One region of the Tepidibacillus sp. HK-1 genome, then DNA from elsewhere that is predicted to be linked to it. Evidence: a T-box and tRNA genes for the amino acid it is inferred to sense, from the RefSeq annotation. Region 1 holds a T-box; the other regions hold tRNA genes.
The links. The T-box of region 1 lies ahead of BEN26_RS04220 (valine--tRNA ligase). A T-box ahead of a tRNA ligase gene usually reads a tRNA of that ligase, here a tRNA-Val.

Region 1 (10,091 bases):
TTGGTGTATTTATGAACTTCATGTTCATGTTTGCTGGTACAGTTTCTTCCAACCCTTGGATGGCTCTTCTCGGTTTCATCGTATTAGTTGGTGGAGCTAACTCTGGAAGAATTGGTTTAGATCGTTGGGTACTTCCATACATCAGACAATATTACAATAAAACCTTTAAGAAAAACAACCCTGTTTCTGCCTAATAATAATATAATAATAAAATAATAAAATGATAAATGGTAAAACCTCTCCAAGAATCTGGAGAGGTTTTACGTGTTTCACCCATTCTATTACAACAATTTCTTGAAAATGCAAAAAGGTTTCTTAAAAAAATAACCGTGTAAGTTCTAAAGTAGGCTGATTAGGTCTACTTTTTTGTCATAACAAGGACGAAGTTAAAATATATTTAATCGAAGAAGACCTTTATAAGGGGTGAGTAAATTGACAGACCAACCATTTATGAGATTTGAGATTAGGGAAAAGGTAAAACATTTTAAGGAAAATCAGAGTTTTCAGTCGCTATCTAGTTTAGAATTACATCCGATAGTAAAAGTTTATGATTCTAAACATCACATAGATATCACAGGACATTTGGTATTAAATGGAGAATTTGAAAGAAAACCACTCGATAATAATTGGCAAGAAGAAGCAGATCAGGCAGACGCTATTCATCATGGATCATTTTTTACAGAAAATGAAATTGCTGATACATTCCAATATCAAATCCCTATCTCAATTCAAATTCAACATGAAAGAGTAAACGATCCAAACGATGTGTTCGTAACGGTAGAATTTTTTGATTATGAAGTCCTTTCAGATCAAGAAATTGAGATCGTTGCCCAGGTTCAGTTACTAGGCGTCCATCCTGATCCAAAACAAGAGACCCCAGTCGATGTGACAGAAGAATTCGAAACAGAATATCCTGTGGATGTTACCTTCGAAAATGATGCCAATATCATGAAAGAAGAAGAAACCGAAGTAGAACAAGTTCAAGCAAATCCGGTTGATGATAATGTTGATGAGGTTGAAGCAAAAGAAGTGATAGATGAGAAAGTAGATGAAACTGCAGAAAATTCAGAAACTATTGAAACTGTCGAGACGGTAGAGACTCCTCTTCCTACTCCTACAATGAAGATAGGCATCCAAGGCAAAAATCGAGAATTTAACCATGATCAGAAGAGTTCAACAAATCCGCTATACTCCCTATTGAAAAAAGAGAAAAGGGAAGAAACCAATGTCATAAAAGAAGAACAGGTCGTCGAAGAAAAGGCAGAAGAAGTGATTGAAGAAAAGGAATTAGCAGCCAATATTACGGAAGAAGAGTCCAAGCAGAAGATAAATACAGAAGACGTTGAAACGGATATCAATCCAGCAATTGAGAAAGTAGAACAGGAGGTAACCGAAGAAATCGGTGAAGATTCTGAAGAACAATCAACGAAAGATATGCTCTTTAGTTTGTTAAAAGGAAATGAAGAGAATAAATATACGTTAAAAATATACTTTGTACAAAAGGAAGATACACTTGAACAAATAGCAGAGAAATATCAGCTTCGTACTGCTGATTTAATGAACCATAATCATTTGCAAAGTGATGAATTAGAAGAAGGACAGATTCTTTTTCTTCCGATCCGTTAGACAAAGGGAGTTTTTGATATGATTGATTATCCTGTAATAGATGATGTTCTAAAAAACTATAATCTACAAGTAGAGGAAATAGAAGAATACTCCTCCTTCTATAAATTAAAAACAAACCGAGGAACAAAAATATTAAGAACTTGGAATGATGTAGAAACTCTAGATTTTGCTTTTCAATTTAGAGAATCTCTGGCGTATGAAGGGTTTCGAAAGATTGATCGCTTTATTAGAACCAATGATGGGCAACCCTATATTTTAAATGGGGATCAGGGATTTGTTTTAACAGATTGGATCGAAGGAAAAATCCCTGTCTCCTCTAACCCAGAACACATGAAAACGATTGGGAAAACATTAGCAGAGTTTCATCAGGCGATGGTGAAAATAAAGACAAACCAAACGTTTGAACCTTGGTCTCATCATTTTAAACGGGGATTAGGACATTTAATGCAAATAGAAAAGGTTGTCTCACAAAAGCAAAGAAAAACACCCTTAGATGACATTGTATTAAAATATATCCCTAGTCAACAAGCACAAATGAGAAGAAGTATAGAAATGTCTGAAAAGTTGGAACGAACTTATTTTCGAAATGAAAAAGAACCCGGATGGTGCTTAGGAAATGTCCAACTGAACCGATTTAGAATCGATCGATTTGAAGAGGGATGGATTTTTGATCTAGGTTTACCAATCTATGATCTTCCAGCTTATGACTTGGCTAAGATGGTTGCACATGTTTATCAAAGAAATGGATTTCAAGAAGATATCATCTATAAGCTGCTCGATGCTTACCAAGAAAAGAATCCTTTAGAAATAGACGATAAAAAGTGGATTTTAACCTACTTGTCCTATCCGCATGATCTATGGAAATTTCTTTATATCTATTTTATTGCAAAGGTGCCTCAAAAGGGATACTCTTTAGAGAGGCAATATCAACAATTAGTAGGGTTGCAGATCAATACTGAGCAACTTTATCAGGTCTTGTATGTTTATTTTCAACTTTAAGTTGACGTAATTAGGGAGGAGCATATCATGGTCCTTACCCAAGAATGGTTTGAATTTGATATACATCCCCACGTAATCGATGAGTATGATTTTCAGGTAAGTCAGATAAAATGGTATGGTTCAGTAGCGAAAATAGAAACCCAACTAGGTGTTTTTGCCGTTAAAAAAGCAAATATGAGTGGGTCGCAAGCCATACGGATGAATGAGATTTTACAATTCTTACAGGAACATAGATGGAATACTTCTACAATTGTTTCTAATAAATTTGCTGAACCGTTTGTACCAGTCAAAAATGGGATTGTTTATGTGACAAAGTGGGTTGAAGGTGAACACTTAACTTTAAATCATCGGCCTCATTTCTTGATCATGGTAAAGGTGATGGCTCATCTTCATAAGCTGGGGTTTGAATATAACCCCGAACCATTTTCTTATCATTTTGTTGATGAAACGTATCTTCGCAATTCATGGGAAGAACGCTTAAAGTGGTTAAAAAAATACCAAAAGAAATTAACGAGAAAAGAATCTTTAACCACCTTTGAACATGTCTTTTTAAGTTATCTACCATTTCTCAAGGAATGGTCTGAAGAAGCTTTAGAACATTTAACTCAATGGGTCATACAATATAACTCGATTGGTGATTTACGGAAAACCATCTGCCACGGCAAATTTCATCATCGGAATATGCTACTTAAACCAAATGGTAAAATGGTATTGATTGACTTTGACCATGTAAGTCTTGATACGCCTGTTAGAGATTTGGCTAATTTTATCCGAAAATATATTTTAAACAAAGAACACCGTTTTTGGGCGCAAGAGTGGTTTGATCGCTATCAAAAAATTGTTTCCTTGACAGAACCGGAAAAGAAATTATTAGCAATATACCTTTTTTTTCCAGAACGAATTTTCACCTTAGCAAAAAAATACGAGGAAAAGCAACAGTATGGATTAGAAGAACAGTATTTAAAAAAACTTCAGATTCGTTGGGGTCAAATGAAAGAAATCATATGGTTTATTGACCAACAATTTATATAATATTCATCATAAAACCAATATAAGCAATGAAAAGAATGAATAAAATGAACACATCAAACGGAGTCGGGAAAAATAAGGTTCTCAAAAATTGCAAAACAATAAGAGGAAAGAGGATTGTACGAAGGATTAAACGAAACCTTTTCAACCCATCCATATGACCACACATCCTTTACGTTATCATTTGGGTTTGTATATTCCTTAATCAGCAATTACCCTATTTTATATCTTCTATACTTTATGTAGTAAAGATCCATTTGGTTAATATCAGAACTTTTAAAAAATATTCCAATTTTATATTGACATGCGATATAAATGTCAATATAATAATTTCTAACAATGGAAGGGAAACTAGGGTTCCGTTTGCAAAGGCAAAGACAGGTCCGAGCGATTCCAAGCTTTTTGCTACACCGTGGGGATAAAAGACTCGTGCGGTAAGTTCCAATGGTGAACTTATCAGGAACGAGTCTTTTTTGTTTTACCATGATAAAGAATTAAATAAAAAAGGGGGAGGGTTATGATGTTAAAAGGAAAGCTGGTTCAATTAAAAGCGGTAGAAAGAGAAAATCTATCCAAATACCTAGAATGGGTGAATGATCCAGAAGTCACCCAATATTTATCACCACAAACACGTTTTCCAAAGACGCTTGCAGAGGAACATCGTTGGTACGATAACCTTTTAAAGCAGGATGATAAGTTTGTCTTTTCCATTTATACGCGAGCAGATGATCGAATGATTGGAAGTGTTGGGTTACATTCTATTAGTTGGAAAAATCAATGGGCAATCGCAGGGATTTTTATAGGAGATAAAGATTATTGGGGGAAAGGATATGGAACAGAGGCTTTTCGTTTATGTCTCTATATAGGGTTTCAAGAATTAGGATTACAGCGAGTTGAATTAGGGGTTTATGCTTTTAATGAAAGAGCGATCAAAAGCTATCAAAAGCTTGGCTTTGTTGAAGAAGGTAGAAGAAGAAGATTTTTGTACCGCAATGGTCAATTTTACGATGAAGTGATGATGTCTATTCTTCGAGAAGAGTACCTTGAACGCTACCAAAAGGAGGATGAAGAGAGATGGAAAACCTTTTAAAAGGAAAGAGAGTTCAGCTTAAGACCATCGATCCAGAAAAGGCACCATTATTTAACCAATGGTTTAATGATCCTCACATTACGGAAAATTTGCAATGGGGTACCCTTCCTATGCCAATGGAGTTATCCAAGAATTTTGGGGATCAGGCTCAACAACCCTCAAAAACAGATCAACACTTTTCTATCCATGCACTAGATCTTCCTGAGGGAGAGGAATCCTATATCGGCCATATTAGCTTACATCATATCGATTGGCGGAATCGAGTCGCTGAATTAGGAATTGTGATAGGCGATCAGAAGCACTTAAGTAAAGGTTATGGAACTGATGCAATCAAAACGCTACTTCACTTCACTTTTATGGAAATGAACTTAAACAAAGTGGTGTTACGTCATTATCAATTTAATGAAAGGGGACATCGAGCTTATCTTAAAGCCGGTTTTAAAGAAGAGGGACGCTTACGTCAGCAGCTTTACCGTCATGGTAGGTTTTGGGATGTGATCTATATGGGTATATTAAAAGATGAGTTCATGAACAACCAATGACCTACTTTCATAGAATAATTGTAAAAAGAAATTTGACTTTATCTTTTGTTGTGATTACAATATAGTTAAATATTTTGTCGGTTAACATGTAAATAGAGGAATAACCATGAAAGGGAGGAGTAAGTAACCTTACCTTCAAGAGAGGGAAACCATTAGCTGTAAGGTTTCCTAAGGCAGAAGTTACTGAAGGTCGCCCTGAAGTTGTCCATTTGAAATGATGTAGAATGGACCGGATCATCAACCGTTACTGATTGAGTGCATGAACACACAAATAGACCTAGGTCTAAGCTAGTTGTGTTTCATGAACAAAGGTGGCACCGCGAAAACAAACTCTTTTCGTCCTTTGGGATGGAAAGGGTTTTTTATATTTTATGGGTATTATGAATAGGAGGAAAATAAATGGCTGAACAACTTGAATTACAAATCCCAACTCAATACGATCCGAAGGATATTGAGAAAAAGTGGTATGAATATTGGTTAGAGCACGAATTTTTTAAAGCAGGCAAAGATACATCAAAACAACCCTATAGTATTGTGATTCCACCACCCAATGTGACAGGGATGTTGCATATTGGTCATGCATTGGACTTCTCTTTACAGGATATCATCATTCGGATGAAGCGAATGCAGGGATATGACGCTTTATGGTTACCAGGAACAGATCACGCTGGAATAGCGACGCAAGCCAAAGTAGAGGCAAAGCTTCGAGAAGAAGGGATTAGCCGCTATGATCTTGGTCGGGAAAAATTTCTTGAGCACGCATGGGAATGGAAAGAAAAGTATGCTAATCGAATTCATGAACAATGGGCCAAATTAGGACTCTCTTTAGATTATTCTAGAGAGCGTTTTACCCTTGATGAAGGCTTATCCCAAGCAGTTCGTAAGGTTTTTGTTAGTCTTTATGAAAAAGGACTCATCTATCGTGGAAAATATATTATTAACTGGGATCCAGAAGCAAGAACCGCTTTATCAGATATTGAAGTAGAATATAAAGAAATCATGGGTGCATTATATCATATGAAATACCCACTGAAGGATGGAAGTGGTCATATTGTCGTTGCCACTACTCGTCCTGAAACCATGTTAGGGGATACTGCGGTTGCTGTGCATCCAAATGATGAACGTTATCAACATTTAATCGGCAAAACGGTAGTCTTACCTATTACAGGCCGTGAGGTTCCAATTATTGCAGACGAATATGTTGAAAAAGAGTTTGGAAGTGGTGCAGTAAAAATAACACCTGCCCATGATCCGAATGACTTTGAAATTGGCTTACGTCATCAACTTCCACAGGTTTTAGTGATGGATGAATCAGGACATATGAACGAGAATGCTGGAAAATATCAAGGCATGGATCGTTTTGAATGTCGTAAACAAATTGTCAAAGATCTTCAGGAACAAGGGATTCTTTTTAAAATTGAAGAACATCTTCATTCTGTTGGACATAGTCAACGAACAGGGGCGGTTGTTGAACCCTATTTATCTACCCAATGGTTTGTGAAGATGAAGCCTCTGGCAGAAAAAGCAATTCAACAACAAAAAAGCGGTAATGGTGTTCACTTTGTACCAGAACGTTTTGAAAAGATCTATCTAAATTGGATTGAAAATATTCGCGACTGGTGTATTTCCAGACAATTATGGTGGGGTCATCGTATACCTGCTTGGTACTGTGAAGATTGTGGCGAAACAATCGTCCAAATGGAAGAGCCAAAATCATGTTCAAACTGTGGCAATTCCCTTCTTAATCAAGATGAAGATGTCTTAGACACTTGGTTTAGTTCTGGTTTATGGCCATTTTCGACGATGGGGTGGCCAGAGCAAACGGAAGATTTACAAAGATTTTACCCAACAGATGTATTGGTAACTGGATATGACATCATCTTCTTCTGGGTAGCACGAATGATCTTTACTGCCCTAGAATTTACAGGAGAAAATCCATTTAAAGATGTTTATATTCATGGCTTGGTTCGTGATAGTGAAGGAAGAAAAATGTCCAAATCCTTAGGAAATGGAATTGATCCAATCGAAGTGATTGATCAATATGGTGCAGATGCCCTACGTTTCATGCTGGCAACAGGGGGTACGCCTGGGCAAGACTTAAGATTCCATTTTGAAAGGGTAGAAGCTGCCCGCAATTTTGCAAATAAAATTTGGAATGCTTCCCGTTTTACCATCATGAACTTAGGCGATTTTTCTGTAAAAGATATTGATTTATCAGGTACATTAACGTCTGCGGATCAATGGATTTTACATCGTTTTAATGAAACAGTAAAAGATGTCACAAGACTGTTAGAACAATATGAATTTGGTGAGGCTGGAAGAATGTTGACCAACTTCATATGGGATGAATTTTGTGACTGGTATATTGAATTAGCCAAACTTCCTTTATATGGTGACCATGAGCAAGCGAAGAAAACGACGAAATCGGTTCTTACCTATGTCTTAGATCGTACCTTACGTTTGTTACACCCTTATATGCCATTTATTACAGAAGAGATTTGGCAACACCTTCCACATGAAGGGGAAAGTATTACTCTAGCAAGCTGGCCAGAATATCGTGAAGAATTTGTTAATGAACAAGCAGCTAAAGAAATGGTATTATTAATGGATGTGATCCGCTCTGTTCGTAATATCCGTGCAGAAGTCAATGTGCCATTAAGTAAAAAAATTCAGCTTCTCATTAAACCAGTGAATAAAACCAATGAAGAGATTTTACTCAAAGGAATCTCATATATTAAAAAGTTCTGTAATCCAGAAACCTTAGAAATCTCTACAGAGGTTACTTCACCTGAAAAAGCAATGTCCGCCATCGTGACAGGAGCAGAGATTTACTTGCCTTTAGCTGGCTTAATTGACATTAGTCAAGAAATAAGCAGATTGGAAAAAGAATTAGAGACCCTTAATTTTGAAGTAGAACGAGTTCAAAAGAAATTAGCTAATAAAGGTTTTGTAGATAAAGCACCTGCTGACGTTGTAGCCAAAGAAAAAGAAAAAGAGCAAGACTATCTAGAAAAAAGAGACAAAGTATTAGCAAGAATCAAAGAGCTAAAAATGTCATAGTATATTTTGAGAGTGGTGGATTGTCATGGGGTTAGGTAAAGTGAGAACAAAGGAAGAAGCAATTGAATGGATTCACAGTTTAAAAACATTAGGGATTAAACCAGGACTAGATCGTATGGAATGGATGTTAGAGAGATTAGACCATCCTGAACGAAGGGTTAAATTTGTCCATGTTGCAGGGACGAACGGTAAAGGGTCAACAGTAAGCTTTATTAGCCAAGTCTTAAGGAAATCTGGTTATAAAGTAGGTACCTTTACCTCTCCTTATTTAATTGAATTTACCAATCGAATTCAAGTAAATGGCAAGGATATTTCAGGCGAGGACTTAGTTAAGACCTTAAATCAGGTGATCCCTTTAGCTGAAGAGCTCTCCCATTTGGAATTGGGGGCGCCAACTGAGTTTGAAGTGGTAACAGCGATTGCTATTCAATATTTTGCGACTATAGCTTATCCTGATGTAGTGGTTTGGGAAACAGGGCTTGGAGGAAGGCTAGATTCCACCAATGTGGTTCACCCTATTGTATCTGTGATCACTAATGTGGGATACGATCATATGAATCTATTAGGAGATACCATCAAAGAAATTGCATGGGAAAAGGCGGGGATTATCAAACCAGGTGTTCCTGTTATTTCCGGGGTTGAAGATGAAGAGGCTTTACAAGTGATCAAGGAAATGGCTGCGTCTAAAAAAGCCCCAATTTATCAGTTAAATGAACACTTTACTTTTACTGCCAATAAAATAAATCAAGAGGGAAGTTCCTTTGATTTTACAGACCCTTTTTTGACCATGCCTGAGATTCAAATTAGGATGTTAGGCCCACACCAAGTGAAAAATGCGGCTGTCTCACTTATGGCATTAGATGTTTTGCGGCAGTTCTATGCTTTCTATATAGATGAAGAGGCATTTTATTCAGGGATGAAAAGCACGTTTTGGCCAGGCCGATTAGAAGTGCTTTCTGAACAGCCTAAAATCGTGATCGATGGTGCTCATAATCCTGAAGGGGCTAAAAGCTTAGCAGAGACCATTTCTCTATTTTCTTATCAGCGCTGTATCATGGTTACAGGGATTTTAGCAGATAAAGCGATTAGCAACTTTTATCAAGCGATACTTCCCATTGCTGATCTGCTGATTGTGACAGAACCTGATTTTCCAAGAGCAGCAAAAACAGAAGACGTAAGAAATAAGATTCATTCTATTGATCAACAAAAAGAAGTGATAGAGATTTCTAATTGGCAACAAGCTGTTGATCGGGCGATTCAAATGGCTGACCCTGATGATCTAGTGATCATTACTGGGTCATTGTATATGATTTCTGATGTTCGTCGATTTCTTTTAAACGAACGTGAAAAGAATTGAAGGTTGGTGAATAAGGTGAATAAAACACAACATGTTCATTTTATTGGGATTGGTGGCTATGGAATGAGTGCCATTGCTCGCGTCATGCTTGATTTAGGATATCAAGTAAGCGGTTCTGATGTCACTCGTAAGGATTTAACAGATAAGTTAGGTGCTAGGGGAGCAAATATTTTTATTGGCCATCACGAATCCAATATTGACGGTGCGGAATTAGTTGTCTATTCCACAGATATCCCAAAAAACAATGTCGAATTGCTAGCAGCGGAGAAACAGAATATTCCTCTTATTCACAGATCTGAAATGTTGGCAAGACTTTTAAATGAAAAGAAAGGGGTTGCTGTTGCTGGAGCTCATGGAAAAACAACAACCTCCTCAATGATAGCTTTAG
Region 2 (10,091 bases), on a different contig from region 1:
ATTTTATCGGTTGGTTTACCTGCTGCAGGGGAACATTTAGCTTATAATACTTCGCAAATTTTAAATACGTATTTTATTACGATGATGGGAACGCTGGCATTAACCACAAAAGTCTATGCTCAAAATCTTAGTAGTTTTATCTTTTTATTCTCCGTTTCCGTTGCTCAAGGTACACAAATTCTTGTTGGACATTTAGTTGGCGCAAAAAAGAATGACGATGCTTATCATACAGCATTACGTAGTTTAAAAATTAGCTTTATCGTTTCGGTTTCAGTTGCTATTTTATTTTCTGTGCTAAGCAAATACTTATTCCGAATTTTCACTGTTGACCCTTCGATTATAGAATTAGGTTCAACTTTATTGATGATTAATATTTTACTAGAAGCAGGACGAACGTTTAATTTAGTCTTGATTAGTTCTCTTCGTGCGGCAGGGGATGTGAATTTTCCTGTTATCATGGGAGTGATCTCAATGTTCGGTGTAAGTGTAACCTTAACCTATGTTTTAGGAATTCACTTTGGCCTTGGTTTAATCGGCGCTTGGTTAGGGTTTGCAGCAGATGAATGGTTTAGAGGTATTTTTATGTTCTTTCGCTGGAAAAGTCGAATTTGGCAGAAGAAAGTATTGGTTAAACATAGTGCTGAAATTGTGTGAGAATAATGAAGTAAAGGCTGCAAAACTCGCAGCCTTTTCATATTTTCTTTTTCATGATAAAAAGATAAAAAGGGTAAAATAGACATGTTAGATTTTTATACTTGGTTTAGATTCAGAAAGAGTAGAAAATACCTCATTCATTTTTTCCTTTGCCGCTTGAATAATCGCCTCCGGAATTTGATGGGGTTTTACTGGAGATCGGGTATGAATAATCATCTCCTGAAATTTATATAGAGATTCTTTTGGACTTAAATAGATTTCCTGTACGGGTACCTGTAATTCATAACTCGTTCGTGTGCAAATATCATCTATTCTTAGACGATAGTAGGGAAAGTCTTTGCCCCCTTTTTTCTTGAACCCTTGAGATTCAAATACTTTATCAATTCTTGAAGAGGGTTTTACAATTTTAAATCCAGACTTTACGTTAATGTGCACAAAACGGCCTCCTTTAACTTTATTGTATTAAAACGTTTATGAGGGATGCCTTGTTCAAAATACCTGTTATTTTTGTGAATTTTTTTTAAGGAGTGAAAAGGATGAGAGCAGATTTGCATTCGCATAGCACTGCATCAGATGGTCTAAATGCACCTGCAGATAACGTCAAATTAGCAAAAGAAGCAGGATTGGCTGCTTTAGGCGTCACAGATCACGATTCAGTGAGTGGAATTGATGAAGCGATTGAAATGGCTGAAAAAATAGGAATTGAGGTTGTTCCTGGAATTGAGATGAGTACTGTAGAAAAAGGACAAGATATTCATGTTCTTGGTTATTTTATTCGCTACCAAGATAAGGAATTTTTAAATACGCTTGATGAACTGCAAAAAGCAAGGGATAAACGAAATGAAATGATAATAGTCAAATTAAATGAGCTTGGCATACAGATCACATTAGATGAAGTGAAAAAGAAAATTAGAAGAGAAGGGGCTAATGTTGGTCGACCTCATATTGCTGAAGTATTGATCGAGAAGAAAGTGGTTGATACCATGGAAGAAGCTTTTGATTTGTACCTTGGAAAAAAGGGAAAGGCCTACGTAAATCCGATTCGAATTTCTCCAGAGGAAGGAATTGATATTATTAAAAAAGCTGGAGGAGTCCCAGTATTAGCCCATCCAGGATTATACGATGATGATGAAATGGTTGTTAGATTGATTAAATACGGGCTTAAAGGAATTGAGGCTTTTCATCCTGATCACGATGAAGAGGCAGAAAAACGGTATCAAGAAATGGGAGAAACTTACGGAATAATTGTAACCGCTGGTTCTGATTTTCATGGTTCAAGGAATGGCGAGATGTTCCACGCGCCAATAGGGACAAAAATGGTTCCCTATCAGGTTGTGGAACGTTTAAAAAATTTAAGAAGATAGGAATATCTCTACTCTTTCGACATACATGTTAATGAGATATCACGAAGGATGAGGTACATTTTAAAAAACCTTAACTTTTCTTTTCCATGGTAACATGTTCAATACCGGCCTCATCGAACGGTTCGCTGATGGTCATATATCCTAGGTCTTTATAAAACGTTTCGGCATGTCGTTGAGCGTTTAATCTTAGGGTTTTAAATCCCATTTTTAAAGCTTCTTGTTCAATAAAAGTCATTAATTTTTTTCCAATACCTTTACCTCGCTCATCCTTCAGGACAGCGACTCTCTCAATCTTGACGGTGGAGGGGTCATGGTATTCCCTCATTCTTGCAGTTGCTACAGGACGTTTATCATCATAGACAATAAAGTGAGTTGCTGTATTATCGTATTCATCCATTTCTAGTTCTTTTGGAACTTGTTGTTCATCGATAAAAACAACTTCTCTAATAGAAAAAGCATCCTTTAATTCTTGTAGATTTGTTACGAGTTTGTATATCAACTTTTGCATAAACTCACCTCAAATTTGCTACGAATATTTAAATTCACTGCTATTATTTTCCTGTTAATAAAAAAGTTTGATAAACTGTCCATGATTGATTCTCAATCTGATAACACAAATGAATTCGATCGACCAGTATAGACTTATTTAAATTTTCCAATTTCAATCTACCATATACATCATGTATTTCTTGTTCATGCAAATCTTGAGCAATGGTCATATGTGGAATAAATTGATGTTTTAATGGCCGCTTTAAGATGTCAGCGTTTAGTTTTTCTTGTAATTCATAAATAACAGGATTTTTTTCAAACCCTACATATACAACAGGAGAGATAGGAAGAAAAGTACCGACTTTGCTTAGTTTTAATGTAAAAGGAGGAATTTGACTTGTAATGTTTTCAATATATTGAATAGCCTCGTTTATATTTTCTATCTCAAAAGCCTCTTTAATTGTAATATGGGGCGGAATTAATGTGTAATGAGAATCATAACGTTTTCGTAATGAATTCGCCCAATCCTGTATTTCCTTTTGGGGGTAAATCACAATACCATATTTCATACCTTTTTCCTCCTTTTTCAACCTATCATTAGGTTCATAAACCTATTTTATCAAAAGAATTTGAAATATGAAATATTTTGGTAAATACAATGAAAGAATAAATTGCCTTTTTTCCGTATAAACTAAGAAAGAGTTTTTTTACATGAAGGAGGAATAAAATGGCAGTCATTTTTATTGTTTTTATTGCTTTGCTTTTTTTAGTTGGAATGAGTTATGGTTTAGCCTATTTAATTCAAAGACTGGATCAACATCAAAATCAATAATCTTTATCTATTTTTATTTTATATTTGATAAGGGTGGCAGTGTAAGCATGATTCACTGCTACTCTTTTTTTTAATAATATATATAATGAAGTTTATTTTGTATATGTAGAGAAAGTGATATGATGGAGAAAGATATTTTTGGAGGTGACAGGTATTGAAAAGAAGGGTACCAAGTAAAGAGGTAAAAGCTGCAGCGTTACAGAGATTAAGAGAACGCGGTGTTACATTGGAAGACATTGCAGAAATCGTCTATGAATTACAATTGCCATATAATAAAGATTTAACCATGGAGCTTTGCCTGGAAAGTGTAAACAAAGTATTAGAAAAACGTGAAGTTCAACATGCATTACTTGTTGGGATCGAGTTAGACGTATTGGCTGAAAAAGGTTTGTTAACTGAACCATTGCAATCTCTTGTTGAGTCTGATGAAGGACTTTTTGGAATTGATGAAACAATGGCATTAGGCTCTGTCTTTGGTTATGGAAGCATTGCAGTGACCACTTTTGGATATTTAGATAAAGATAAAGTGGGAATAATTAAAAAGTTGGATACAAAAAACGGTAAAGGTGTTCATACGTTTTTGGATGACCTTGTTGCTGGAATCGCTGCTTCAGCGGCAGGACGTATTGCCCATCGATTAAGAGATGTGCAAGAAATGGTGGAAGAAATAGAAGAACAAATGACTGAGGATAATGTGGTTTAGCTATGAGATTATTTGTTGCACTTAAGCTAGCTGAACATGTAAAAAATGAACTTAAACAACAATTGCCAATTATTCGCAACAGCTTACAATTGGGAAAATGGGTACCAGAAGAAAATTGGCATATTACTCTTCTTTTTTTAGGGGAAGTCGATGAAAAAGAGATGGAATCGTTAGACCAAGCATTAAATGAGGCTGTAAAAAATGTATCCCCTTTTCAATTACAGTTAAAGAATATAAGTGCCTTTCCTAGCGAAAATAAGCCTAATATTTTATGGGCTGATGTTCATGGGGACTTGCAAATGTTAAACAAACTTTACCAAAATTTTGTTGAAGCATTGACAAAAACAAAGATTACATTCGATGCAAAGCCAAAGTATACTCCTCATGTAACATTAGCAAGAAAGGTGAATGTTCCCTTTAAAAAGGAAAATTTTAAACTAACGTCTTCTGTATGGCAAGTAACTTCTCTAACTTTATACCAGTCAGTTTTTACGGTTTCTGGGGTAAAATATCAACCTATTTTAACTAAAGAGTTTTTAAATGAACGAGAGAAATGAGCTTTGTATGAAAATATGAGAGGCTGTTGATGAATTTCAACAGCCAAAACTTTTTAGAAACCATGGCCTGATTCATAAATTTGATTCGTTTGACTTGATAATTGAACCTGATTGATTGTTTGTTGTATTTGATTACTAAATGATTGGAGCGCATTTGCTTTTTGTTGCATCAATTGCTGAAGATGTAAAGGATTCATATTGGCTGATTTCAATTGGTTGTATTCGGTTTCCATCTTACCAATCTCGTTATAAAATTTTTGTAGCATTTGATCTAAATGCTGCATTTCAGGGACGCTAGTATGTTGTTGTGCCCGCCCAAGTTGTTGCGTTTTGAAATTTTGTTGAGACATTTGCATGTTGTTAGATGCAGTGGACGACGTAAGTTGAGATTGTTGTATAGGTACAACTAATGATGGATTGCTCTGTAATTGTTTAGTCTGCTGTAGTAGTGATTGAGTTCCACTTACGATTTGTGACACCAACAGATTTGTTTCTTTATTTACATAAGCGATTTGTCTGTCTTTTATTTGTTTGGCCAAAATGCAACACTCTCCTTAACCATGGTTCAAGTCAATGGTATTCATGTATACACTGACAATGTTATTGTAAACCCAATTCACTAAATATATGTGACAATACTATTGACAAATTATTGTACTCTAGGTAAAATTACTTTTGTCCCAAAGACCAAGAGGTTTAAGGGATAAAACTATTTTTAAAAATTGTTGCATAAATGTTATAAATCATATATAATAATTTTTGTCGCTAATTTTATTATGTAATGACGCGGGGTGGAGCAGTTGGTAGCTCGTCGGGCTCATAACCCGAAGGTCGCAGGTTCAAATCCTGTCCCCGCAACCAATAAACTATTTGCACTACGTCGAATATTCCCATTTATATTATGGAGCTGTGGTGTAGAGGCCTAACATGCCTGCCTGTCACGCAGGAGACCGCGGGTTCGAATCCCGTCAGCTCCGCCATTTTAAAAAAGTATTTGTTTAAAGTTAAATTAGTAGGGGCCTATAGCTCAGTTGGTAGAGCGGTCGGCTCATAACCGATTGGTCACAGGTTCGAGTCCTGTTGGGCCCACCATTTAAAAGTCCTGCCGGGGTGGCGGAATTGGCAGACGCACAGGACTTAAAATCCTGCGGTAGGTGACTACCGTACCGGTTCAAGTCCGGTCCTCGGCACCATCTAAATTGAGTGTAACAACGTCGAATATATGTGACTCCGTAGCTCAGCCGGGAGAGCACCATCTTGACAGGGTGGGGGTCGCTGGTTCGAACCCAGTCGGGGTCACCATACTTTATATATCAAGGGTTTGAAGGCCATAAAAGATTTTGGAAAGTTGATGGTCGGATATAAACCCTTTTTTTATTTTTTAGACCACCATCTTTCAAGATGTTATTCCTGAAAGGGTACAGAGGTGATAAGTAAATGGATGATAATAGCGACAATATAAAGAATGAAATCCAATTTATGGAGCATAATGAACATAAGGTAAAGAAAAGGAGATGAATCATCGTGGATAAGAAAATCAGTCCTAAAGAAAAGGAGCCTACCATTGCACCAAGTATGGAGATGGATGCACTAGATGAAGATGCAACTCCTGAAGAGGTAAAAAAGGGGAAATATACAAGGGTGGTTAAATTAGTAAGTGATCGTCGATAAACTAACAGCTACAAACAAACGTAGCTGTTGTTCTTTATTGCTATCCCGTAATACATAATAATAAATTGTTATCGTTTTCACATATAAAATAGTCATAAAATTTTTATTAGATATTAAATTCTGGAAATCTAATAAAATTAGCTGCTGTTAAAGTATTTAATTGATTTTTCTAAAGATTTAAACTTTAACGATGTTCATATTTTTGTTATAATTTTCACAATCATAGACTAAAAAATGTTGTATAATGAGATTGAAATTAAAAAAGAGGTGATTGGGATGGCAATCTACAAAGTGGAAGAGGTAGCTCGTCAAAAAGATTTATTAGATTACGTTGTAAACTATAAAGGTAAAATGATGAGCTTTGAAGAGTATTTAACAAAAAAAGAACAAGAAGCTGTTTGGGATTTTTATCTAGCCAAAAAGTAAGAACTTGCAATTATTTTATTTATAATACAGTAAGATACTGAGTTCATATAAAAGACCTATTCAACCTAGTGAAAGAGATATTAAAGATATGGAAACAAACCTTTCTATTATAGGAAGGTTTGTTTTTTTTTGCTTACGAAATCTCCAAAATTGTCAAACTTATACTAACTAATTCAAGTGAAATATTTACTTTAAAGGTTTAAAACGTTATAATGCAAACAATGATAATCATTAAACAAATTCAAGGAGTCGATTTTATGAAATTACCTTCACTCTCGTTAGGAGATTTAATAGCGTCAGTACCTATTATTCAAGGAGGAATGGGCGTAGGTGTTTCTCGTTCTAGGTTAGCCTCAGCTGTAGCAAATGAGGGAGGAATTGGGATCATTTCTGGGGTGCAAATTGGTTTTAATGAACCAGATTTCGAAAACAATGCTCTTCTTGCTAATATAAGAGCTCTAAGAAAAGAAATTAGTAAGGCACGGGAGTTAAGTCCCAAAGGCATTATAGGGGTTAACCTTATGGTGGCCATGAACCATTATAAGGAAATGGTAAGAACCGCGGTAGAGGAAAAAATAGACATTATTGTTTCTGGAGCCGGGTTACCTAAGGAATTACCTGAATTTATTAAAGGCACAAAAACGAAAATCGCACCGATTGTCTCTTCAGGAAAAGCAGCATATCTAATGACGAAGCTATGGGACAAAAGGTATGAATATTTACCTGATTTAATGATTGTTGAAGGACCTGAAGCAGGTGGACATTTGGGTTTTTCCATTGATGAATTAAAATCTAAAATAAATCTTTCTCAAATCTTAAGTGATGTAAGAGAAGCGTTACATTCATTTGAAGAAAAATATAAAAAACGTATCCCTATTATTGCTGCAGGAGGTATTTTTAATGGTCAAGATATTGCAAAATATTTAAAATTAGGAGTCTCCGGAGTACAGATGGGAACTCGCTTTATTGCTACAGAAGAATGTGATGCAGATGTTAATTACAAACAGGCATTTATTCGTTCAAAACAAGAGGATATCAACCTTGTAAAAAGTCCTGTTGGTCTTCCAGGAAGAGCCATCCATAATGAGTTTGTTAAAACAGTTGAAGGAGAAAGAATACCTGTAAAAAAGTGCTATGATTGTTTAGTCACTTGCGACCCTAAAACGACTCCTTATTGTATATCAAAAGCACTTATCGAGGCAGTGAAAGGGAATATTTCAAACGGATTGATTTTTACCGGTTCAAATGGGTATCGATTAAATGAGATTATTACTGTTAAAAAATTGATGAAAGAGCTCGTTCAAGAAGCTGAACTGATGATGTCTATGTAAAGATATTAGTAGTAAAAATCCTTGAAAGTTTTAATATTTCAAGGTTTTTTTATTACACACCTAGTAATCTTCACGCCAATGCAAAATGGTGATATTTGTATATCTTTTTTTCCAATACAAATTACGCATATAACTAGAAATCTAGATCCTGGCCATCAAGTCATGGTATATAAAGCAGCAGGAAAAATAGAGCAATATTTAATCACACTTAACCCATATGATCTTGTTGATGTATTTTTGATGTCTTTAAATCAAAATGATAAACAGTTGTTTAAAATGTTGCTTTCGAAAAATAAATATAAGGAAATACCTTCACTATTGGTTGAAATGGATAAAATCGATACTATCTCAAGAACGACTATTTTTGATAAGACGAACACATTCAATCTAATGTCATTTGAAATTCCCATAGAAGTAAACTTATATTGGAAAGAAGGGGGAAGAGAAAAAAGGAAAATGAATTTTCTACTAAAAAGAAATTCAGTTACAGATCGATGGACAATTGATTTTGAGGAACTGTTTACTGATTAAATGTTCTTTTTTTGTTGCTGTTCTTTCAATATTTCGATATGTAATTTGTCTAAAGATTGGCTTAACTTGATAACGACTGGATGAGTCAAACCATATTTCATAGCAGATTGAATCATTTCTTCTCGCAAATTTTCAAATTGTTCTATAAGTTGTTCAGACAAAATATATCAAACGCCTTTCAGTGGATGTTTTTACACAACATGACAAATAATAACATAATTTTTATTAGCTGACTATAAACAAATTCACAATTTTTACATAAAATTTTTTTTTAAATTTAAGCAAATGTACAAAATTGAATATATTAAGGTTTTTGCCTTAGATAAGAATTGTAAAAACTTACAAAATTAGACGAAATGCCGCATGACACTTGGCAGTTTTTGTTGTATGATGACATTAGTCATAGAGAAACTCACACGATAATAGTAAGGGGATTGAATAGTAATGGATAAAATAAAAGTTTCTGCAATCCAAATGGATATTCAATTTGGCCAATCTGAAGTAAATAGACAACGGTTAGTAGACACGATGCATAGGGCTCTCAAGCAGCAGCAATCCAATGTGGTGCTTGCTCCCGAAATGTGGAATTTGGGGTATGATCTTGAAAACGCTCTTAAAAATGGAGATCGAGATGGAGAAATGGTTAAATCCTCCTTCACGGCAATCGCTAAGCAATATGGTTCCTATATCATCCCAGGTTCGGTGGCGAATGTGAGGAATATTAAGGTCTTTAATACTACTTATGTCATTGATAATCATGGTGATGTACGAGGCTACTATGATAAAATTCATCTATTTCGACTCATGAATGAAGAAAAGTATCTTGAACCCGGTAACAAACGTTTCACTTTTGATTTATATGGCCATAAAGCCGGAATCGTCATTTGTTATGATATTCGTTTTCCAGAGTTAATACGTTCGATGGCATTAGATGGGATGGAAGTATTATTTGTCCCAGCAGAATGGCCACATCCTCGCTTATATCATTGGAGAAGTCTCCTTATTGCTCGAGCAATTGAGAACCAAATGTTTGTGGTTGCAACGAATCGTGTGGGAAGTGACCCGAATAATACATTCTTTGGCCATTCGATGATTATTGATCCATGGGGAGAGGTGATTGCTGAAGGTACAGAAGAGGAAGAAATTATTACGGCAGAACTTGATTTGTCCATTGTTCCAGAGATAAGGAACAGAATTCCTGTATTTAAAGACCGTAAAGAAGAATTTTATTTTTAGTCAAAGAAAAGAAGGAGGATTAAGATGAGTGGTATTGGTAACGACTTATTTTCCGAATAGAGCTTCTTTTGTTCGATAATATTACATACCATTTATTTAAAAGATGGGGTGATGAGATGGAAAATGTTCAACAATTAAGAATGAAAATTAGAGCCAATGAATTTACGAAACCTACGACAGGTTATGGGATGGATCGATTACAAGCAAACGTAGTCATTCTACCGAAAAAATACGCTTATGATTTTCTTTTATTTTGTATCAGAAATCCCAAACCTTGTCCAATATTAGAGATTACGG
Region 3 (10,091 bases), on a different contig from region 1:
TTAATGGAGCAACAATCTTGATACACTCATCCCTTCCATTACAATTTGGTTGAGTCACTTCTATTTCGACATTACCCTCCTCTAGTCGAATAATATTTACTTGGCGTACAGACAGACCTAACCTTTCTAAGGCTTGATGGATTTGTTGTTCCTGTATACCCAAATCTTTACCGTCTTTTTGTATTTCTTGAGCTAAATCTTTCATCACTTGAGAGACACCGTATAATTGATGGGCGACTAATTGTCTACTTTCTTCTAATTGATTTTTCCAATATAAATGGTCACTATAACTGTCATAAACATCCATTAAATGAAAAGAGGTTTGATCCGATTTTACACAATGGTCGGCCCACTCACTGGGAATATTCTTTTTCGTTATTTTTCCTTTCGTTTCGATGATTGTCATCAATTCCGTCATGATTCGATAAGTTTTAAAAAATTCCTCATTCCAACATTTATTTCTTTTCCAACAAGTTTGACAATGTTTTTCCGCCACCTGGCTCATAAAGTGGTCAATTTGTTCACTTTGATCAATCCTCGTAGGGGCTGAGATTTCTTTAAAACTATTTGCTAATTGGGTAAACATATTTGCAAACTGATCGATCTTCCCTGAAGTAACTGATCTTATTTTTGAAACATACTCTTGATAATGAAGATGGTATTCACTTGTACCAGGAATAAATGTGGCGATTTGCTTGATCAATGACTTAGGGGTTAAAACAAAGAAAACTAAAGCAATCATTGATTCAGCAAAAGAAATCCAAATCTCGTTTTGGTCTCCTAAATAAATGGATAAAATCGTTGTACCGATCACTAAACCGAATGCAACACCTAATTTATTTGCTTGTTTTAATAAACCTGCTAAAAGTCCTGAAAAAGCTAACAAACTAATTTGATAAACAGCATTTGTGTTAGACAAACTTAAGATCAATCCGGTAACAACACCAACAGATGAACCAATCGCACCACCACCAACAAAAGCAAATATTAAAATCAGATAGCGAGAGATGATATGCTCAATGGAATAATCCTGAATAGTCCAACCTACAGTTCCAGTCATCGTCGAAGCTAAAAGAATAATTAACCCAATAATCTCTTCTTGATTTAAAGAGACTTGATCCTTTTGGTAGATAAGAATAGGCAAAGATTGGGCGAAGATTAAGGTTAAGATAAACCCTAAGGCTGTTTCGATCCCAGCCATTACCCAAGGATAGATTTCATTAACTTGTTGATAAAAAAGGTTTGTCCCTTGGGGAATGGCCATAGAGAGTGAAACGAGAAATGGAGCATAGGATAAGTCTGCTTTGTTTTTTGTAACTAACCATTTTTGAACAAAGAAATAGATCACCATACCCGAAAAGATAATAGCTGAATGACGGCTATCTGTAAGATTTGTACCAAATAAGATGGCTAAACTAATATATAATAACTTCTCTTTTTTCAAATGATACATTAAAGCGAAGAAAGGAATAGCAAAGGGAGACATATCATTCAGAATAACCGCTCTACCTAATAAAAAACCCATTACCAAATAACCGAATTCCCATCTTTTAAAAAGGAGATAAAAAAAACCCATTACTTTTTGGTGCAACAGATCGCCTATTTGATTTAAATACGTAGAAACTGTCCCTGATTGAACCAATAAACCATTCTTTAAAATAAATTTTTTAAACATAAATGACACCACCCGATTTCCTATTGTGTCATTTATTATAAACAGAAAGGTAAACAAAATTTGTCAAAACAAGGAGACAGCTTTTAAAAAAATTACGACAAAATCTACCTAACCGACAAGGGTTTATACAAACTTAAGGGGTTTAAGAACAAATGCTCCCGCAAATATCTGTCGATTTACTTAGAATAGGTACCATTTCCGACAAAACTTCCTAAAATATTTTTTCATAAAAGCATAAGATGGAAATGGAAGAAAGTTATACTTTCTTAATCTTTAAAAAAAAAAAACACGCCTAAGCGTGTTTTATGTAAGTATTAAAATGGTGGACGATGACGGGATCGAACCGCCGACCCCCTGCTTGTAAGGCAGGTGCTCTCCCAGCTGAGCTAATCGTCCAAATACAGATTTCAGATGCCGGAAGTCGGATGTCAGATTGAATGTTTTTCTTCGAAGTCCTTTCTTTCTCTCTGACCTCTGATCTCTTACCTCTGTCTTCTTCTTGTGGTGACCCGTAGGGGATTCGAACCCCTGTTACCGCCGTGAAAGGGCGGTGTCTTAACCACTTGACCAACGGGCCAGTATGGTAGCGGCGGAGGGAATCGAACCCCCGACCTCACGGGTATGAACCGTACGCTCTAGCCAGCTGAGCTACACCGCCATATATAATAAATGATCCTATTATGGATCAACGTAGTACAAATGGTTTAATTGGTTGTACCACAGGCACTCCGATTTCATTTGATCAAGGATGCCAATCGACGTAGTACAAATGGTTTAATTGGTTGCGGGGACAGGACTTGAACCTGCGACCTTCGGGTTATGAGCCCGACGAGCTACCAACTGCTCCACCCCGCGTCAGTCACAATATTTATTATATAATAACTTTGAAAAGGAAGTCAACTGTCTTTTTCAAAAACATACTTTTTTATGAAGGGAATCATTATCACTGGCAGGAAATAATTATACTTTGTGACCAAATAGCCACAAAGTATAATACCACATATATGATTTAACCGCGACGGGCGCCACGACCCCCTCGTTTAGAATCGGTGCTTTTGCGTAATGTAGAAAGTCGTTCTTCACTATCTTTTAAGAACTTGTTCAACTTGTCATCAAAACTTTCATTTGATTGACGACGTGTAGATTTTTGTGGTCTTTCTTTCGGTGTATGTTCTACTGGTTTTTCCTGTGCTTTCTTTAAAGAAAGGCCGATCTTTCCATCCTTTTCGACATTAATCACCTTAACCGTAATCATGTCATTTACTTTTAAAAATTCATTTACATCCTTTACATAACTATCAGCAATTTCGGAAATATGAATTAAACCGGTTTCACCACTTGGCAGCTCAATAAACGCACCGAAATGGGTAATTCCTGTTACTTTCCCTTTAACTTTGCTGCCTATTTCAATTGACATGTATTAAAACTTCCTCCTTAAAGAATAAAGAATAGACTAATGAGATTATAACTGATGCTCAGAAAACATGTCAATAATGATCGTTTACCAATCTATTCCTCAGGGGTAATAATAATAAACTCTCCAGGCTTAGATAAAAAGTAATATTTTCGTGCCATCTCTGCTATGTATTCCTTGTTTTGCAAAAGCATTACTTTCTTTTCTAATTCCCTTTTGGTTTCAGCCACTTGTTGCTCTTGTTTCTGCAATTCCACTAGTTTAGCTTTTTTTTCTTTAATATCTATCCACTGATTGTAGCCGGTAAACCCCGCCCAAACTATAAAAGTCATTAAAAGAAGAATAATTGCATGTATTCTTTTTCTACTCGCATGATTGATTTGATTTTTTTTTGACATGACAGTTATCCTCCATTAAAAATTAGGCTAATTCTTCTTACGCGTAAATAGTTTCTTCAAAAAGGAGGAAAATCCTGCTTTTTGCTTAACTCTAGTTGAAAACTTTTGTATAAACTTCAAGATAGGTATAAACATTGCAAAAAGAAAGGTAAGTATTGAAATAAACAACTTATAAATTAAAATGACTGGTTTAATCACAAGAATATTGATTGCATGAATCACCAAGACCCATATGGTTTTGATTAGATGATACAACTTACTCCAAAATTTTAAAATGATCTTACTTATTGTAATATAATAGAACCATAAACCGATTATAAATGTTAATAATATTGATAAACGAAGTTGTCCATCATTACTCCATAATAACAAACGAAAGATGAAAAGAGCAGAAAAAACACCAAAACTTACATCAAAAATAAAGACGATCCACTGAGGTAGATCTATTTCCTTTTTTAGCTCCCGATAGCTATCAAAGATCATTCCAACAAAAAATCCACTACCTATCATTAAAATTGTTGTGATAAATTGCTCGTTTAGTGTCACTTAAACAACTTGCCAAAGAATCCTTTAGCCTTCTCCGAAGAGTATCCATCGTTTAAATATCCCATCTCATAGACTAAACCTTCAATTGCAACAAATCCCTGTTCTAAATTTAGATTTTTAATATGTAAATTTTGCCCACGAATATGCAAGTATCCGAATTCCGTATTTAATAAAAACTCTTCACTATCGAAGCTCTCTACATCCTTTACACCTGTAACTTGCATGACTTCTCTATCTACAACCATCACTTCATGTTTAAGCCCTTTTCTTGATCTATCCTCCATTTTATCAACCCCCTTTTACTACATCTTATGGCTTGGCAAAATTTTTAGAACAAAAAAAGAAGGCTGATTATAAACCTTCTTGTTCTGTAATCTTTTCTTCTTTTATCACTGTATACATCTCTAAAGCTTCTTCCTTCTTTGAGGTCTCCACACATTTGTTTACCTGAACTGTTAACTTCTTTTGGCCAAATCGAATAGAGAGCAGATCTCCCTCATTCACATTTGAGCTAGCTTTAGCAACCTGTCCATTAATTTCAATACGACCTTGATCAGAGACTTCCTTAGCGATTGTCCTACGTTTAATCAACCTTGAAACTTTTAGAAATTTATCTAATCTCATTTAATCAACCTCTCTAACTATACTTTTTAGCTTCTTCCCAATATTGATCCATGATTTCTAATGAAGCATGTTCGATCGGAATTCCTTTTTCTTTTAATTTTTGTTCGATATAGAAAAATCTTTTCATGAATTTTCGATTTGTTTTTTCTAGCGCTTCTTCTGGATCTATCTTCATAAATCTAGCTAGATTAACAACCGCAAACATTACATCCCCTAATTCATCCTTTGCCGATTCACCATTTGCCTCTTTAAGTTCATCAATTTCTTCAGCAATTTTTTGATAAACTTGTTCAATCGTTGGCCAATCGAAGCCAACACTAGCCGCCTTTTTTTGTAACTTGTAGGCACGTAAGATCGCCGGTAAATCTTTTGGAATACCCTGTAAGATAGAGGAATGGATCACACCCTGTTTTTCCTTTTCCTGCTCCTTTATCTTATTCCAACGTTTAAGAACCTCTTCTGCCTTTTCTGCTTTCTCATCTCCAAATACGTGAGGATGTCTTCTTACAAGCTTCTGATTTAATTGCATAATCACATCATAGATATTAAAATATCCTTCATCATCCCCTATTTGTGCGTGAAGCATCACCTGCAATAGAACATCTCCTAATTCTTCAATCATATGATCCATATCTAATTCATCAATCGTCTCTAAAAGTTCATATGCCTCTTCAATGAGATACTTCCTAATCGATTGATGTGTCTGTTCTTTATCCCAAGGACAGCCATTTGGCCCCCTTAACGTTTGGACAATTTCAACTAACCTAGAAAATGTTTTTTGTTGAACCTGTTCATCCTCTGTCATTGGAACAAAAACTGAACTTAGATGATGAAAATCTTCTGGTTTGTGATCCAATTCGTAGAGGGAAATTGGTTTGATAATCTCTTTACTACCCATTCCTAGATTGCTAACAATCCAGATTGTCATCTCCTCAGGATAAAGTTCCAATAAAGTTAATTTTACATCGGATGCAACAAATTGGTTATAAACTTGGCCAATCACAATATTTTTAGAGGGATCTAAATCATTTCTAGTGATGGTTTCGCCGTTTAAAAAGATAAAACCATCTATTGGGTCAATATGTAAACTTGAAAATAGGGTGTCTAAAAAACTTTCTCCCCCCTTTACCTCAATTTCGATTCCCTTTGCCTTTCCTAATTCTAATAAATATTGTACACTTTTCTCTGCAACCATTGGATGTCCAGGAACAGCATAAACAATCGAATCCACCCTTTTTACCTCTTCTAATAAATATGTTGCTATTTTTTGATAAACCTGGTCATATTCCTGATTTGTATCATAAAGATCGTCAAACGTTTTATAATTAATTCCCTCTTGATCCAGAAAAGAAACGACTGGATGAATTTTCGTCCTTAAGTAAAGATGATCACTACTCTTTAATAATTTGTAGGCTCCTAGAGACAACTGTTCTTCATTCCCAGAACCAAGTCCTATAATGATTATTTTCTCATTCATAAAAGAGACTCCTTTAATCTTTTAATATTCTCAACCGCTCCGTAAAAGTAATTAGTTTCTTTCCTACCTTAGGAGTGTTGATTAAATCCTTTTTAGTAATCGCTCCAAAAATAAAGAGGCTAAAGGCAAAGACAATGATACCTAAACTTACAGAAACGATAGAAACGACCGCCATCAACAACCGTTCTTTGGGGATAAAAGGAGATATCGCTAACTCTAAAAATTCCTTTGCTATCCATACGATTGCCCCCATCATCAAAGTTGCTATGGTTGGTTTTACAAAGAAATTCAAGAAACCAATTTTGATACCTGTATATTGATTTACAGCAATTAGATTTAAAAACGTCGCAACCGCATATGCACTAACAGTGGCCAAAGCTGCACCGTCGATACCAAAGGTACGAATGAGAATGAGGTTAAGCACTAATTTAATGATTACACCAATAAAAAGATTTCTTGCTGGTAAGATCACTTGCCCAATTCCTTGTAATATACCTGAAGAAGTAATTCCTAAGGTTGAAAACATGGATGTGAAGGCTAAAATAGCTAATGTTTTGGTCCCTACATTGTTTTCATAAAGTAAAATATTTGCCGGTTCAGCAATCACGGCAAGTCCAACAGAAGCTGGAAGACCAATAAGTAAGGTTAGTCTTAAAGCCAAATCGGTACGTTCTTGAATCAATTGATGATTCTTTCTTGCTGACGCTTCAGATATAGAAGGAACCAATGCTAAAGATAAAGATGTTGCAAAAAACGCTGTAAACTGAACCAAGGGTTGACCTCTTGTATAGATCCCAAACCAATATTCTGATTGGGTTTTTTCAAATCCTAATGCTTGAAGTAAGTTAGAAACAGAAAAGGAATCAACGACACCAAATAAAGGCAAGATTAATGATCCTAAAGCGATAGGAATGGAATAATATAATATCTTTTTTATAATTCCAACTACTGGTTGTTGGCTAAATTGCTGGATTTCAACTTGCCCATGAGATAAAAAGATCTCGTCCGTCATACGATTCGTCTTTTTCCAAAATAATAATAGAACAGCAAAGGCAAAGATGGCTCCAGAAAATGCTCCAAAAACAGCCCCTGCACCTGCATAATAGACCCCATAGTCATTCTTTATAAACCAATAGGATAAGACTAAGATTGTGATCACTCGAACGATTTGTTCAACAATTTGTGAATAAGCAGTAGGTACCATATATTGATGACCCTGATAATAGCCTCTAATGGCTGCCATTAAAGGAACAATTAAAAGGGCAAAGGAGACACTTTTTATCGCAATAGAAAGCTGTTGATTTCCCATTAAGACAGCTAATAAGTCGGATCCGAAATAAAGAATAATAAAAAAGAGAATACCAGTCATACTAAGAATATATGCTGAAATCTTAAAAATACGTTTTGCTCCTCGCTTGTCCCCTAACGCTAAACGTTCAGAAACCATTTTTGAGATGGCAATAGGAAAACCAGCCGTTGCAATAATCAATAACATACTATAGATCGGATAAACTTTATTATAAACTGCTAATCCTACATCTCCAGTAATATTTTGATAAGGGATTCGATAAACTGCACCTAATAGTTTGGATATAAGTGCAGCTATGCCTAATATGGCAGCCCCTTTGATAAATGATTGCCCCTTAGAATGCATCTTTCTCTCTCCTCATAAATTACAAAATGTCTAAATTATTATAACATAAGCTGTTTTATTCACCCATTAAAATTGAAGAAGCAGGCGATGCCTGCTTCAATTCCTACTTCATATTTGATCATTGTTCCATCTGTTTTGCTAAAAATGATGCAGCTGTTTCCACCATTTTGATTTCCAATGTACCCATTTTAGTGTCATCTTTAGCAATCAAAATGACTGCTCCTATCGGGTCACCACTAGCGACAATAGGTGCTATGACATAAGAAGTATAGCTTTCGAGGGAATCCTTTACTATACTAACTTCTCCAGAGTTCGTTTCCACTAAAGTTTTGCGTTGCTCCATACTTTCTTCCACAATTTTCCCAATAGATTTCTCCATATAATCTTTTTTGCTAACACCGGCTACTGCAATGATCGTATCCCGATCTGAAATTAAGACAACGTGGTTTAAATTTTCGTATAAGGAATCAGCAAGTTCCTTTGCAAAGTCCCCAAGTTCGCCAATTGGCGAATATTTCTTTAATATCACTTCTCCATCTCGATCAACAAAAATTTCTAATGGATCCCCTTCTCGGATTCTTAGGGTTCTTCTAATTTCCTTTGGGATAACAACCCTTCCTAAGTCATCAATTCGTCGAACAATACCTGTTGCTTTCATTCTTGATGCCTCACTTTCTTGTATATAGTAACAAAGTTGAACAATTATTGAATATCTATAATATTTTTCTTCCGTTCTTGTCCATAGTATTCTTCTGTTACCAAATTATTATACAAGTAAAGGTTCTAAGCTTTCTACCGCATTGGAAAGTTAAACTTCGATAAAAGTTTTTTTACTTTTCGGGTAAGTTGATTTTCTTAATGATCTTTTGTAATTCGTTCGTCATAAACTGATTATATTCTTGAGCAATAACTTGCCCTTTTAGTTGATCAGAAAGTTGTTCTAAAGTTGGTACTTGGCGATTGATCACTTTTATAATGTGATAGCCAAATTCTGTTTTTACCAAGTCGCTTAATTGTCCAACAGGTAATGTTAATGCTGCTTTTTTAAATTCAGGAACCCAAGAAGATACTGGGGCATTTTCATACACTCCCCCATTATCCTTACTACCAGGGTCATCCGAATATTCCTTGGCTAATTTCGCGAAATCTTCTCCTTTTTTTAATTTAGCCAATACTTCTTCTGCCCTTTTTTTTGCTTCTTCTTCCGATCGATCCTTAGTGGCAATTAAAATATGGCTTACTGTTGCAATCGTATATTCTTCTTTATTTTCTTTATATTGTTTTTCTAATTTTTCCTTTTCCTCATTAAATGTTTTCGCTGACTTCTCTTCCATGTAATTTTGAATCGCTTGGTATCGATTTACATAATCGACAAGGTCATTTTCAGTGATCTTTAATTCCGCTAATTTTTTATTATAATTTTCTTCAGAACCCATTGTTCCTTTGATTGCCTTTAGTAAATCTTCTATTTCCTTATCGTCAGCTTTTTGATTCTTTGCTTTTGATGCAAGATATTTTTGACCTATATATTGTTCTAATGCTTGTCTTTGCGATTCAGGTTGGTTAATCGTCCCTTCTAATTGAGGATTAAAAAAGGTAGTTACTTGAAGGAAAGTATTAAATTCATCTTTTGTTACTGTTCCTCCATCATATTCTGCCACTACATCTTGTTTAACCTTTCCTGTATCAGGCGCTTGATTACTACAACCTACAATGCTGAAGATAAAAACAACCGCTAATAAGAGAATCAAACCTTTTTTCTTATTCATGTGTATAAAGAACTCCTTCCTGTTTGAACGCTTCTCGATAACGAGCAAGGAATTGTTCAATTAATTGAATTCCTTGTTCAGAGGTTAAATTTTTCAAGTTAACCTTAATGCCAATGTGATGTCCTGAAGAAAGTTTAATGCGATGGTCAAATTCGTTTGCTATTTTGAATAATTTATAACCATCTATGATTTGATTTTGGTCAGGGTGTACTTGCATCGTGACTTCTTTGCCCTTTTGGATGATATTTTCTATTCGGTATAGATAAGTATAAGTCTTAATTCTAGTAACAGCTAATAAGTTTTGTACAGGTTGAGGGATATCACCAAAACGGTCTAATAGTTCATCTTCTAGATCTTGAGCCTCTTCTAATTTCCTGATATTTGCAAACCTTTTATACATCTCAATTTTTTGCATCGAGTCTGTTATATAATCAGTCGGTAGATATGCATCGACTTCCAATTCAATTTGCGGCTCAATTTTCTCCTCTTTCTTAACTTCCCCTTTCAAGTCATCAATGGCTTCTTTCAACATTT

Region 2: it encodes a tRNA-Val, which carries the amino acid that the T-box ahead of BEN26_RS04220 (valine--tRNA ligase) is inferred to sense. The anticodon was not compared.
Region 3: it encodes a tRNA-Val, which carries the amino acid that the T-box ahead of BEN26_RS04220 (valine--tRNA ligase) is inferred to sense. The anticodon was not compared.

The regions. Positions count from the first base shown of each region.
Region 1 is NZ_BDGM02000006.1:11,517-21,607, reverse strand. It holds gene BEN26_RS04250 (DoxX family protein) at 1-194, shown strand, start outside; gene BEN26_RS04245 (LysM peptidoglycan-binding domain-containing protein) at 433-1,626, shown strand; gene BEN26_RS04240 (phosphotransferase) at 1,645-2,625, shown strand; gene BEN26_RS04235 (phosphotransferase) at 2,653-3,657, shown strand; gene BEN26_RS04230 (GNAT family N-acetyltransferase) at 4,175-4,744, shown strand; gene BEN26_RS04225 (GNAT family N-acetyltransferase) at 4,729-5,286, shown strand; T-box leader at 5,384-5,633, shown strand; gene BEN26_RS04220 (valine--tRNA ligase) at 5,686-8,346, shown strand; gene BEN26_RS04215 (bifunctional folylpolyglutamate synthase/dihydrofolate synthase) at 8,372-9,703, shown strand; gene murC (UDP-N-acetylmuramate--L-alanine ligase) at 9,719-10,091, shown strand, end outside.
Region 2 is NZ_BDGM02000008.1:23,097-33,187, reverse strand. It holds gene BEN26_RS05725 (MATE family efflux transporter) at 1-654, shown strand, start outside; gene BEN26_RS05720 (hypothetical protein) at 742-1,089, opposite strand; gene BEN26_RS05715 (PHP domain-containing protein) at 1,191-2,018, shown strand; gene BEN26_RS05710 (GNAT family N-acetyltransferase) at 2,089-2,526, opposite strand; gene BEN26_RS05705 (2'-5' RNA ligase family protein) at 2,570-3,076, opposite strand; gene BEN26_RS05700 (phosphatidylglycerophosphatase A family protein) at 3,494-4,042, shown strand; gene thpR (RNA 2',3'-cyclic phosphodiesterase) at 4,045-4,599, shown strand; gene BEN26_RS05690 (hypothetical protein) at 4,653-5,138, opposite strand; tRNA gene BEN26_RS05685 (tRNA-Met) at 5,385-5,460, shown strand; tRNA gene BEN26_RS05680 (tRNA-Asp) at 5,503-5,579, shown strand; tRNA gene BEN26_RS05675 (tRNA-Ile) at 5,616-5,691, shown strand; tRNA gene BEN26_RS05670 (tRNA-Leu) at 5,704-5,792, shown strand; tRNA gene BEN26_RS05665 (tRNA-Val) at 5,826-5,901, shown strand; gene BEN26_RS05660 (hypothetical protein) at 6,124-6,270, shown strand; gene BEN26_RS05655 (hypothetical protein) at 6,547-6,696, shown strand; gene BEN26_RS05650 (NAD(P)H-dependent flavin oxidoreductase) at 6,954-8,027, shown strand; gene BEN26_RS05645 (hypothetical protein) at 8,049-8,558, shown strand; gene BEN26_RS05640 (aspartyl-phosphate phosphatase Spo0E family protein) at 8,555-8,719, opposite strand; gene BEN26_RS05635 (carbon-nitrogen family hydrolase) at 9,003-9,794, shown strand; gene BEN26_RS05630 (putative hydro-lyase) at 9,911-10,091, shown strand, end outside.
Region 3 is NZ_BDGM02000011.1:18,781-28,871, forward strand. It holds gene spoIIE (stage II sporulation protein E) at 1-1,675, opposite strand, end outside; tRNA gene BEN26_RS07100 (tRNA-Val) at 1,996-2,071, opposite strand; tRNA gene BEN26_RS07105 (tRNA-Glu) at 2,178-2,252, opposite strand; tRNA gene BEN26_RS07110 (tRNA-Met) at 2,257-2,333, opposite strand; tRNA gene BEN26_RS07115 (tRNA-Met) at 2,455-2,530, opposite strand; gene BEN26_RS07120 (S1 domain-containing RNA-binding protein) at 2,685-3,092, opposite strand; gene BEN26_RS07125 (FtsB family cell division protein) at 3,185-3,487, opposite strand; gene yabQ (spore cortex biosynthesis protein YabQ) at 3,515-4,033, opposite strand; gene yabP (sporulation protein YabP) at 4,030-4,317, opposite strand; gene BEN26_RS07140 (RNA-binding S4 domain-containing protein) at 4,385-4,657, opposite strand; gene yabN (bifunctional methyltransferase/pyrophosphohydrolase YabN) at 4,671-6,134, opposite strand; gene BEN26_RS07150 (putative polysaccharide biosynthesis protein) at 6,148-7,788, opposite strand; gene spoVT (stage V sporulation protein T) at 7,907-8,446, opposite strand; gene BEN26_RS07160 (peptidylprolyl isomerase) at 8,619-9,557, opposite strand; gene mfd (transcription-repair coupling factor) at 9,550-10,091, opposite strand, start outside.